4 regions of the Vibrio pelagius genome follow, and region 4 is predicted to be linked to each of the others. Evidence: predicted binding sites of a transcription regulator. Region 4 holds the regulator's gene; each other region holds the start of a gene.
The links. Region 4 encodes PurR, which represses purine synthesis genes. Its sites were predicted from a motif close to TNANGNAAACGTTTNCNTNA; they were not measured.
Positions count from the first base shown of each region.

Region 1: ihfA (integration host factor subunit alpha) is a predicted target of PurR. The motif match lies at 1,640-1,659, and genes of this name have one in related genera.
Region 2: folD (bifunctional methylenetetrahydrofolate dehydrogenase/methenyltetrahydrofolate cyclohydrolase FolD) is a predicted target of PurR. The motif match lies at 2,020-2,039, and genes of this name have one in related genera.
Region 3: glpX (class II fructose-bisphosphatase) is a predicted target of PurR. The motif match lies at 1,787-1,806, and genes of this name have one in related genera.

Region 1 covers NZ_AP025503.1:1,811,813-1,814,968, forward strand. The annotation lists gene vsple_RS07775 (thiopurine S-methyltransferase) at 1-83, opposite strand, end outside; gene vsple_RS07780 (RelA/SpoT domain-containing protein) at 365-1,138, shown strand; gene ihfA (integration host factor subunit alpha) at 1,223-1,519, opposite strand; gene vsple_RS07790 (hypothetical protein) at 2,419-3,156, shown strand, end outside.
Region 2 covers NZ_AP025503.1:2,262,411-2,265,566, reverse strand. The annotation lists gene vsple_RS09785 (NupC/NupG family nucleoside CNT transporter) at 1-961, shown strand, start outside; gene folD (bifunctional methylenetetrahydrofolate dehydrogenase/methenyltetrahydrofolate cyclohydrolase FolD) at 1,082-1,942, opposite strand; tRNA gene vsple_RS09775 (tRNA-Arg) at 2,153-2,229, shown strand; gene vsple_RS09770 (CsgG/HfaB family protein) at 2,312-3,148, opposite strand.
Region 3 covers NZ_AP025503.1:2,927,133-2,930,288, forward strand. The annotation lists gene vsple_RS13025 (1,4-dihydroxy-2-naphthoate polyprenyltransferase) at 1-636, shown strand, start outside; gene rraA (ribonuclease E activity regulator RraA) at 710-1,228, shown strand; gene zapB (cell division protein ZapB) at 1,299-1,541, opposite strand; gene glpX (class II fructose-bisphosphatase) at 1,866-2,873, shown strand; gene vsple_RS13045 (helix-turn-helix transcriptional regulator) at 3,021-3,156, shown strand, end outside.
Region 4 covers NZ_AP025503.1:1,157,987-1,161,142, reverse strand. The annotation lists gene torD (molecular chaperone TorD) at 1-372, shown strand, start outside; gene purR (HTH-type transcriptional repressor PurR) at 694-1,698, shown strand; cyclic di-GMP riboswitch class I at 1,870-1,954, shown strand; gene vsple_RS05235 (TfoX/Sxy family DNA transformation protein) at 2,083-2,673, shown strand; gene vsple_RS05230 (TVP38/TMEM64 family protein) at 2,798-3,156, shown strand, end outside.

The DNA.
Region 1 (3,156 bases), 650 kb from region 4:
ATCAGCAGCGGATTCACATCTTCTAGGTGGAAACCAATTTGGTTTGCGGCCCATTTATTGTGCCAAAATTCAGGATTATTCATCTTTCGTTCATCTTGTTGATTCAATAATGCAAGGGTACAGGATAGACAGGTAAGAGCAACCTTGGCAGGCGTCAAAGTTCTTGAAAATGTGGAACTCACATTGGTTTAATTTGTCTATATGTTCACATATTAAGGCACGAAAAAACGTTAAGGTTGGTTTCTGTTCAAACGGCCCCATATCGTATTTAGAGACACTGCTATTTGAACAATAATTTGCTCTTAGCGTTACTGGTTACCCCTTTTAGTTTCACCGTTTTGTAACCTAGTATATTGGAGTTTGAATGAGTGTATTTCTCCGTACCACGGCACTAATGCTTCTTGTATTGAGCCGCGCGCCTGCATTCGCAGCAACTGTATCAACTAACTCAGCAGAACCAACTCGCACACCAGCACAAAACCAAGTGTCATCAAAAGTATTCCGTCACAGCCTAAGCGGTCTGTACGGCATCAAAGCCTTTGACTCAAAGCCAACTCAACCCTACACCGACTTCGACGTGCTTTACAGCAAATCACACCAAGCTCAAGCAGAGCTAGAAACCATCTGTAAAAGTACTGCTCTACTCACTAACTCCGAAGCGCTGTTTACGGGCGTAAAATCGCAAGCTCGTGCACAAGAAAAGATTGCATTAGAGCTTGACGGCGACGTTACCCGAATCACTGATCTTGCTCGTGCGACTATTATCGCTAATGATGTAGAGAGCTTAGTGGAAGTGTATGAAGCGGTCAGCAGAGAGGCCGATGTTGTTAAAGTAAAAAACAAGTTTAAGTCTCCTGCAGACTCGGGTTACCGTGACCTTAACTTGTTGGTTCGCTTACCTAAAACGAATATCATTGCAGAAGTCCAGCTTCACCTTAAAGCGATCGCTGATGTGAAAAGTGGTCCAGAACATGAGCTGTACGAAATCATCCAAGGTATTGAGCGTAATGCAATGGCACAAAATCGCTCACTCAACGATATCGAAGCGGCGCAAATCAACAACCTAAGACGCCAATCCTTAGAGCTTTATCAACAGGCTTGGCAGCCTTACATTACCACTCATATTAAAGCAGCCTAGTCACTTAGCACTCAATGATGACAGATTGTTAACTTCACATGGATAGATAGAAAAAGACCACGCTGTGCGTGGTCTATTGCTTGGCTACTTCTCGATTTTAATATTTTCTACGCGGGCTTTTAGTTTTTGACCCGGTCTGAAAGTAACAACACGTCGAGCAGAGATTGGAATGTCTTCACCAGTTTTAGGGTTACGACCCGGACGCTCATTTTTCTCGCGAAGATCAAAATTACCAAAACCTGACAGTTTTACCTGTTCGCCATTTTCAAGTGCTTTACGAACTTCTTCGAAAAACACTTCCACCGTTTCCTTGGCATCCCGTTTGCTGTACCCGAGTGTCTCAAACAGGTTCTCAGCCAAATCGGCCTTCGTGAGTGCCATAAAACTTTCCTCAAAGCTATGTTAAACCTTGCTACTATCGTCAGTAGCGCCGAAGCATTTACCCTATTCAATCAATGAGATAAGGCTGTTTACAAGGAAAGTGTATGCCAAGCTTCTGATTTTCGCCAACTTTTTTGTCTCAACTCTTTAATTATTTATGCAAATCAAGAACATAACTCTCTTGATTAAGTGGATATTAAACTAAAAAACATCCAACCATAGAACATCCATTAGAATTAAAAACCAAACAAACGCACATAATAAGAATATAAAGCCAAATTGATACTTTTGCAGAAAATCGAGAATTTAGGCTTACCTTCAATAAAATCAGCCACTTGGTTTAACATTAATCTCAACAAAGATTATAATTCGAACACAGTATTTCATTCCATTTATTGTTCTACAGAATTTAATTCGAATACTTGCATCGAAAAATTCGATCTCAGTGATGTTTAGTTCTCCTCTATAAAAACCCTCTTCCCAGCTAAAACTAGCTGCGTAAATGGGATAGCAGTTTGCATATTTGGCAACAACCGTGAGAGTGACTTGTCCTAAACAGTGACTTGTCCTAAACTTTGTTTTCTTTTTCAATTAGATAAGTGCGATCCATAACGCATTCATCAAAAATCAAATGTGAAACGCCACGTATTTGTTTTTAATATGCATTGAATCCAAATGAAACAACATGATTATAATAATCCAATTTATACCAATCACAGTAAATAAGTGATCAAAAATAGCGCAGGAAAAAGGCTTGAGAACAAGGCAGCATTTTTCGATAAGTAGTTATTCTACAATCAAAAATTCTAACGCAGTTATCAAGCATTTTAACAAGCTAGGGTGAGCAATTATTTACTACGATTGGTATTAGTTAAGATCTATAAATTGGAAGTAATTATATGATTAGGAATGGTTTTCATTGCCTCCTCCCCGCTGTTCTATTGACTACCCTTACAGGGTGTGGCGGTAGCGGCGGAGACAGTTCACCAAGCAGTTCGCTTTCCGTCCCGCAAACCAGATTTGATCTCAAATCAACAGCATTCGAAGAGGTCAGTATCGATATCCCTTTTAGTGTTCGACACGTTGCGGGAGATAACCTTTACTATGGTGTTTTCGGCGACAGTGAGGTGGTTGAGAGGATCGATATCTACGCTAACGACGATAAAACTGGTTATGCGACCGTGCTATTTAAGCCTGGCTACCAATTGGGCAATGGTACGAAATCAACCAATATAGAGTTCAATATTTGTCACGACTACTACTGTAACAAGCACTATTCTGGTTCACCAAAATCTGTCGTTCTGACTAACGAAGTAACATTGGATCAACAAATCAGCCTAGCTGAAGCCAAAATCACAGTGACTGCAAATTACAACGATGTAAACATAGGTCATAATGTTGCTGAGGTTATCCAATTTTCTGGTTCTGACCCTTACCAGCTTCACATAGAAGCGCAAGCTAGCAATCCAATGGTAACATCTGTTAACCCTTTCCCTGCTCTCGCTAGCATCGGGCTTAATATGACATTTGAAACGCCTTCTGTGGTAGGGGGTGGGACATACAGCTCGGCTGTCACCGTTAAGGCTTGTTACGATCCTAGCTGTGTTTATCCAATTGAAGGCAGCCCAATTACCGTT
Region 2 (3,156 bases), 1.1 Mb from region 4:
TAGTGGTTTTGTATTTGCTATCAATGTTCTTGGTATCATTATCTTCTTCTCAGCTTTGATTTCGGGTCTGTACCATATTGGTTTCATGCCAAAAGTGATCAACCTAATTGGCGGCGCATTGCAGAAGCTGCTGGGTACAGGCCGAGCGGAGTCTCTTTCTGCTACGGCGAACATCTTCGTTGGCATGATTGAGGCACCACTGGTGGTTAAGCCTTACCTGAAGCATATGACTGATTCTCAGCTGTTTGCGGTAATGACTTGTGGCTTGGCATCGGTAGCTGGCGGTACATTAGTAGGCTATGCGTCTCTGGGCGTAGATCTGAACTACCTAATTGCAGCGGCATTCATGTCTGCGCCTGCAGGCTTACTGATGGCGAAGATTTTGGTTCCAGGTAGTGCCAATGAGATTCAAGAGAGCATTGAGTCAGATGTAGAAATTCCACGAGCAACCAACGTAGTTGAGGCAATGGCAGATGGGGCTATGTCTGGACTTCGTATTGCAGTCGCAGTGGGTGCAACACTTCTTGCCTTTGTCAGTGTGATTGCAATGCTGAACGGCATGCTAGGTGCAGTTGGAGGTTGGTTCGGCGTGGACCTAAGCTTCGAGCTTATCCTAGGTTATGTGTTTGCACCCGTTGCATGGCTGATTGGTGTGCCATGGAACGAAGCGATTGTTGCGGGCTCACTGATCGGTAACAAGATTGTTGTGAATGAGTTTGTAGCCTTCATCCAGCTGATGGAAGCGAAGGAAGTGTTGAGCGAACACTCTCAAGCTATCGTTACTTTTGCGTTGTGTGGTTTTGCTAACATCTCAACCATGGCGATTCTGATCGGTGGTTTGGGTAGCCTAGTACCAGAGCGTCGCTCATTCATCTCTAAGTACGGCTTCCGCGCGATTTGTGCAGGTGTGTTAGCGAACTTGATGAGTGCTTCGATTGCAGGTGTAGCACTGTCGTTATAATCACTTCCAAGTGATGGGGACTTGAGTGAATAGCTAACAAAAAAAGCCGCGACGGATTATCGCGGCTTTTCATTATTTGAAGCAATGGCTACATGAGATAATAGCGATTTGAGGCAGTGGTTACTTGTTAGAGTGGAACTGCTCGCAAGCGATCATTGTGTTCTCGATAAGGCTTGCAACCGTCATCGGGCCAACACCACCCGGAACTGGAGTGATAAAGCTTGCGCTCTCTTTTGCGACATCATATTCCACGTCACCCACCAATTTGCCTGACTCTAGGCGATTGATACCCACATCGACCACCACGGCACCCTTCTTGATCCACGCTCCCGGAATGAAGTTAGGTTTACCTACCGCAACCACAACAACGTCTGCTTGACGAACGTGACCTTCCAAGTCTTTGGTGAAACGGTGACAAGTCGTGGTCGTACAACCCGCTAGAAGTAGCTCTAGAGTCATAGGGCGACCCACGATGTTTGATGCGCCGACAACAACCGCGTGCTTACCACGTAGGTCGATGTTGTAGCGATCAAGCAGAGTGATGATGCCTTTTGGCGTACAAGAACGTAGCTTAGGGATACGTTGTGCCAGACGGCCAACATTGTATGGGTGGAAACCATCAACGTCTTTTTCTGGCGTTATACGCTCTAGCACGTGTGTGCTATCGATACCGGCAGGAAGAGGTAACTGAACAAGAATACCGTCGATCTCTGGATCTTCGTTCAGTTGGTCAACTAGAGTGAGTAGCTCTTCTTCGGTTGCTGTTGCTGGTAAGTCAAAAGACTTTGATACAAAACCGACTTCTTCACACGCTTTGCGCTTGCTTCCCACATAAACCTGAGAAGCTGGGTCTTCACCCACTAAAACTACCGCTAGGCCCGGAGCTCGCAAGCCTGCTTCAGTACGTGCTTTTACACGTGCAGCAACTTCAGAACGAACGGTTTGAGATATTAGCTTTCCATCAATATTTTGAGCAGTCATGAATTTCCTTAGTAGTGATATTCAAGTTAGTGGCTGATGTTTTGGCGCATTATTCCAGAAAACGTTTTTGATTTCCATCAAGCAAACGTTTGCTTTGCTCTAATTTTCAACACTTATAATGTCTTTGCCCTTTTTTTACCCACTTAGATCAGAATGTTAGATAAAGCCGTTGCTTTACTGATTCGAATTCGTATAATTCTTTCCTGTAGCGCGCCCTTAGCTCAGCTGGATAGAGCACGTCCCTTCTAAGGATGTGGTCGTAGGTTCGAATCCTACAGGGCGTGCCATTATTTTAAAAGGCCTGACAGCTTATTAAGTTGTCAGGCCTTTGTCGTTTTAGGGGCGGTATAAAACAGTAATATGGATTACTTAAAGTATGTCTGTGCTTGCGTCAGAATAACGAGAGATGATTGGGTTCTGCATTGCACTAGGGTCACCAGGCGACCACATACCACGTTTCATTCCTTGAACGATTAAGTGGATCACGGCTGCATCTATTGCTGACATCACAGCAATATTCACGGGTTCATTTTGACTATAGCCCATCTCAACTTCTAGTAACTCTTTGTAGTCAACAAAGCGAAAAGCCCCGAAGCCGATCTCATGTGAAGAAATGGTTTTGGTTGTGGTTACGCTCAAAAGAACCTGTCCAGTTCGAACATCAACTGCTCTTAGGTTAACCGTGACTTGATCCGTTCTGTATTGCCCTGAGCCACCAATACCTAAATACTTTGCACCTGCGCCTCCGGTAACAATGTTCGAATCGTAAGCGACGATCCCGCCTTCGATAACAATGTTTGCGGAGCTCAAAGACGATAAGTCTGCGCCATGATTATTCACAACCTTATCTTTTTTCTGAGCTGCTCGAATGATCTTACGTTCCGTTAATAAATTCTGAAGCCCTTCACGCTCAAGTGGGATAAACCATCGTGAATCAATCAGTGCCGTTGTGAGCAGTGATGTTCCTCCCTGTGGCACCGCTGTTGAGAAGTTACTGTTGGGTTGAGGTTTGTATTGCCCGGTTTGATCTCTGAAATCATACACTGAGACCAAAATTTTACCGCGTGGTAGTGGCAACGAAATGAGGTCGACATACGTTGTTCCCCTCGGCATCAGCTTAGGTGATTCAGAAGTCTCTGGGATTTGCATAGAGTAAGAGCATCCTCCTAACACAAAGGTTAGGAAGACGATAATCATCGATTTCATAACATAAC
Region 3 (3,156 bases), 1.4 Mb from region 4:
ATCATCCTAAATATTGTGTTTACCATAATTGCTGGACTTATCTTAATTTTCCATGCCCTATCCTCTATTGAGAGCATTCTCTCTTTCATCGGTTTGGGTGTGCTGGCAATTGCAGCCGCGATCGCCTACACCGTCGGTAACAAACCTTATGGTTATATCGGTTTAGGTGACCTGTCGGTATTCATCTTCTTTGGCCTGCTTGGTGTATCTGGGACTTACTTCCTGCACACTGGTCACATCGAACCAAGTCTATTCTTACCCGCTTTGGGCTGTGGCTTGATGGCGGTGGCCGTACTTAACATCAACAACATGCGTGACATCGAAAACGACAGTGAGTGTGGTAAACGCACCATGGCGGTTCGACTAGGACAGCGCAGAGCTAAGCAGTATCACTTTGTGCTGCTGAGCGTGGCAGTGATTGCTTTCGCGAGCTACCTGCTTATTCAAGATAAACCTGTCTGGATTAGCCTGCCATTTTCACTGAGTATCATCACCGTTTATAAACACGGTAAGGCCGTTTGGGATACGGAAAAACCCGCGCAAATCGCACCTATGATGCCTGTTATCGTGAAATGTTCTCTGGTGACTAACTTATTGTTTGCTAGTGTTGTTGTAGCTCAAACTCTATTGACATAATTCAGACTAATCATTGCAAAGGGATCGAGCACCGATATACTCAAAGTAAGCTCATTGTTCAAAAGGTACGCGAATGGAATACAACACTTCAGCACTGTGCGACATCTATCTAGACCAAGTGGATGTCGTAGAGCCGATGTTCAGCAACTTTGGTGGAAGAGCCTCCTTTGCTGGACAGATCACTACACTCAAATGTTTCGAGGACAACGCGCTGATCCGTTCCGTTCTAGAGCAAGACGGCTTAGGTCGTGTTTTACTGATTGATGGTGGTGGCTCGCTACGTAAAGCGCTGATTGATGCCGAGTTAGCACTGTTAGCCGAAGACAATGAGTGGGAAGGTATTGTTGTGTATGGCTGCGTACGTGAAGTCGACGAACTAGAAGATATGAACCTGGGTATCCACGCGCTCGCCTCCATCCCGGTTGGCGCTGTGCAAGATGGCGTTGGTGAAGTTGATGTTCCCGTGAATTTTGGCAGCGTTAGCTTCCTACCTGAAGATTACCTCTATGCCGACAACACCGGCATCATTCTCTCGCCAGAGCCACTCGATGTAGAGTTCGAGCTTGATGATGAAGATGATGACAATCAATAGTTGATACAAAAATGCCCGCTAACCGAGTAGCGGGCATTTTTTCTTCAACGTTTATCGCAGCAAAAGTGGATTACTCAACTTCGTCCATCTTGCCTAGTAGGCTGCGAATGCGGTCTTGCCATGCTGCATGTTCTTGCTGCATTTGCTGAGTTTTTTGCTCTAGCTCTTCACGGCTTGCTTTTAGCTCACCAGCTTCTGCCGCTAGCTGCTGCTTCTCTTCTTTTAGCTCTTCTACTTCCATTTGCAGAAGTGCAATAGTATCAACTGCTGTTTGAATTTTTGCTTCTAGTTGCTCTAGTACTTCAAAAGACATTCTGGCCTACCTTTAAGTTATCCATTTGATGTTGAAGGTTCACTCCACTTATTGCCCCATTCTACTCAGCAGAGCACGGATAAACACTCTATATCTTCGATATTTTGCGCCATTCGATGAAAAAAACATCGCTTTTTACCGAATATTGACGTTAATTGTGTCAGCACGATTACTTAACTGATTATTTCGGTGAATATTTTAAAATTTCTGCTCGACTTTGATCGTAAACAAAGTCACAAAAGCAAAAAAGCAAACGTTTCCTTTGAACTATGGTAAAATCCGCCGCGAAATTTCTATTCCCCCTTTGAAAATTTTGGAGTCCGCATGAAACGCGATTTAGCAATGGCATTTTCTCGTGTCACTGAAGGTGCAGCACTAGCAGGTTATAAATGGCTTGGCCGTGGTGATAAAAACGCTGCCGATGGTGCCGCAGTAGAAGTCATGCGTAGCCTACTCAACAAAACCGAAATCAGTGGTGAGATCGTGATCGGTGAAGGCGAAATCGATGATGCTCCGATGCTATACATAGGCGAAAATGTCGGTGTTGGTGGTGATGCTGTTGATATCGCCGTCGATCCAATAGAAGGGACGCGTATGACGGCGATGGGCCAGTCAAACGCACTGGCTGTACTAGCTGCCGGTGAAAAAGGCAGCTTCCTCAAAGCGCCTGATATGTACATGGAAAAACTGGTTGTTGGCCCTGGAGCTAAAGGCGCTATCGACCTAGAAAAGCCACTAAAAGAGAACCTAGAGAACATTGCTAAAGCACTGGGTAAATCTTTAGATACGCTTGTAGTAACCACGCTAGCGAAACCTCGTCACGATCAAGTGATCGCAGAGATGCAAGCGATGGGCGTACGCGTATTTGCTGTACCAGATGGTGACGTAGCCGCTTCTATCCTAACTTGTATGCCAGACAGCGAAGTAGACGTGATGTACTGCATCGGTGGCGCACCAGAAGGTGTGGTATCAGCAGCAGTAATTCGTGCGCTAGATGGCGACATGCACGGTCGTTTGCTGCCACGTCATGAAGTGAAAGGCGACAACGAAGAGAACCGTAAGCACGGTGAACTGGAACTTGAGCGTTGTGCTGAAATGGGCGTAACTGCAGGTGTAGTTCTAAAAATGGAAGACATGGCGCGCAGTGACAACGTTGTATTCTCGGCAACAGGCATCACTAAAGGTGATCTGCTAGAGGGCATCACGCGTCAAGGCAACATCGCAACCACAGAGACTCTACTGATTCGTGGCCGCTGCCGTACCATTCGTCGTATCAAGTCGATTCACTACCTTGAGCGTAAAGACCCAGAAGTGATCGATCACATTCTTTAATAACGATCATCACCCCATTCTGTTTAAGGCTAGCATTTCGATGCTGGCCTTTTCTTTTTGTAGCGATGTTACAGGTTGGCTATAGTAAATGGTTTGCTTTATAAATACCTTGCCTCATAATAGTAAGGTTCATGAGGTAGGGATAGTATGAAAACAAGCGACAGAATTTTACACACCATTAAGCGCCACGGGGCCGTTACTGCTAAGCAGCTCGCACAAGAGTTTGGCATGACGACTATGGGTGCAAGGCAGCACCTCCAAAGCCTAGAAGATGATGGTATTC
Region 4 (3,156 bases):
CTGCCGTACGCTTCTATTTATCTAGACAAAAGTGGACTACTGAATGCAAAACCAGCTCAAGACATGGAAGCCATCATGGCGTCTTACGGCATCGCCGTAAACCAAGATCTGAAAGAGCCTGCTGACCACCTAGCCATTGAGTTAGATTTCCTGGGTAACATCATTATTCGTTCCAACGACCTTGAGAGTGAACAAGATCTAGAAACGGCTTTCGCTACACAACACGAGTTTGTTGAACGACAGCTCCTTAGTTGGGTTCCACAGTTCGCAGTAAAATGCCGTGAATTTGATGAGTTTGGTTTTTACGCATGTGTTGCAGAATTGCTAGTCGCTTTCTGTAAACTTGATACACAATATTTAGCTGGTGAATAAATTCACTGATGACTAAGGGTACAATTTAGGTAGAATGTGACAACTCACCCAGATTTCTGGGTGAATTTTATTGCGAGTATTTTCTAGTCAGTCTAAAATTGTGACCGCAAACGATAAAATATGAAACATTCTCGAAATGCTATGCTTTAAATTAGCTAAGAGCATTTCGGTGTTAAGACAAGCCGCTCTCATAAGCGGTTTTTTGTTTTTTAGCACTTTAGTACCGAGAGAGCCCTCCATATTCTAAGCTCTTGTTCTGGTAGCTTTAAACGGCTACTTGCTCCGTACTGCTGAGGAAGTAGCTATCAATAGGATAAAGCCATGGCAACTATAAAAGATGTCGCTCGCTTAGCCGGCGTATCAACAACCACCGTTTCTCACGTGATCAACAAGACACGTTTCGTCGCAGAAGCGACTCAAGAAAAAGTAAACAAAGCCGTCGATGAACTAAATTATGCACCAAGTGCTGTTGCTCGTAGCCTGAAATGTAACTCTACGCGCACAATCGGTATGCTAGTGACTCAATCAACCAACCTATTCTTCTCTGAAGTGATCGATGGAGTAGAGAGCTACTGTTACCGTCAAGGCTACACGCTGATTCTATGTAACACAGGTGGTATCTACGAGAAGCAACGCGACTACATCCGAATGCTTGCTGAAAAACGCGTAGACGGCATCTTGGTAATGTGTTCTGACTTAACTGAAGAACTGCGTGAAATGCTTGACCGCCACGCAGACATTCCAAAAGTTGTTATGGACTGGGGCCCAGAGAGTTCACAAGCGGATAAAATCATCGACAACTCAGAAGAAGGTGGCTACCTCGCCACTAAATACCTGGTTGAACGAGGACATGAACGTATCGCTTGTCTAAGTGGACATTTGGATAAAGCGGCATGTGTAGAGCGTATCGCGGGTTATCGCCGTGCTCTTGAGGAAGCAAACATTCAAACAGATGACAGTCTAATTCTTGAAGGTAACTTCGAATGTGACACCGCAGTTATCGCGGCAGATAAAATCGTTGCAATGGAGAATCGCCCGACAGCAGTATTCTGTTTCAACGATACGATGGCACTTGGTCTTATGAGCCGTCTACAACAGCAAGGCATTAAGATCCCAGAAGACATTTCAGTGATTGGTTACGACAATATTGAGCTGGCAGAGTACTTCTCACCACCGTTGACAACTGTTCACCAGCCAAAGCGTCGTGTCGGCAAAAACGCATTTGAAATCTTGTTGGAACGCATTAAAGACAAAGATCACGAAAAACGCGTGTTCGAAATGCATCCAGAGATCATTGAGCGAGCTACAGTTAGAACGTTAAAATAACGTAAACTTTAGAAAAATCTAATAAAACGCACCGCTTGGTGCGTTTTTTTTATTCCGACAAAATAAAAACCTTGTTGCATATAAATACAACAATTAACTGAATTAAGATCACATTTTGGAATAACAAGTGTGAACCTCATTCAACAAAAAACTTTATTCTTCGTTATACAGTCACGCACAGGGCAAATCACTTGAAAGGGTGAGACGCAAAGCCTCCGGCCTAACCCATTATTGGTATGGTAGCGGGGTTACCGATGGCAAAATGCAGTATTTCCTACCTTTAGTAGTAATTTACGGCTTATTGACAATTTTATTGCGACATTTTGCTAATCTCTCGGACCTGCTTATTTGGTGGCGTAATTCAAATACACCGAGATAAACAATATGGATAAACCGATACTCAAGGACTCAATGAAGTTATTTGAGCCACTTGGAAAGATTAAGTCACGCTCAATGTTTGGCGGTTTTGGCCTCTTTGCCGACGACACGATGTTTGCACTGGTCGTTAACAATCAATTACACATTCGAGCTGACAAAAATACTACTTCAAAATTTGAACAACAGGGTTTCGAACCTTACGTATACAAAAAACGCGGATTCCCAGTCGTTACTAAGTATTTTGCTCTTCCAGAAGACCTCTGGCAGACTCAAGAACGTATTATCGAACTGGCAAAAACGTCCCTTGACTGTGCCAAAAAAGAGAAGCAAATCCAATCATCGGCGAAGCCTACACGATTAAAAGATTTGCCCAACCTTCGGCTTGCCACAGAGCGTATGTTGAAAAAAGCAGGCATCGATACCGTCGAGAGCTTGTATGAGTCTGGTTCTGTTAATGCGTACAAAGCAATAAAAGAGTCTCACTCGTCCAGTGTCAGCTTAGAGCTGCTTTGGGCACTTGAAGGTGCCATCAACGGTACTCATTGGTCGGTCATACCTCAACAACGACGCGATGAGCTTATCAACTCTATTAATTAAGTCCAAATCACTTAATTGTCAAAAGCCACATTGATGTGGCTTTTTTTATTTTCTATTGAAAGTTAATCTCTCCTCCTCCTGTCTAACTATACTAACTACAAGCAAAAAATTTAGGGACGCTCTCATGAGTAAGAAAATGATTTTAGGCATAATTTTAGTTGCCACGATAGTGATACTGGCTGTCAACTTTGGCCAGTACTTAACGCTTGAAAATGCCAAGGCTCAACAAGCACTTCTAAACGGCTACATAGAGAGTCATTTTGTTGCAGCAGCAGCAACCTACTTCATTCTCTATGTAATGATTACCGCATTTTCAATTCCAGGTGCCGCGGTGGTTACGCTGCTCGGTGCGGCTCTATTCGGCTTCTGGACCAGTTTGTTACTCGTCTCGTTTGCAAGCACTATAGGTGCAACACTGGCGTTTTTGAGCAGCCGTTTTCTATTACGAGACTGGGTACAAAGTAAATTTGGTGACAAGCTGTC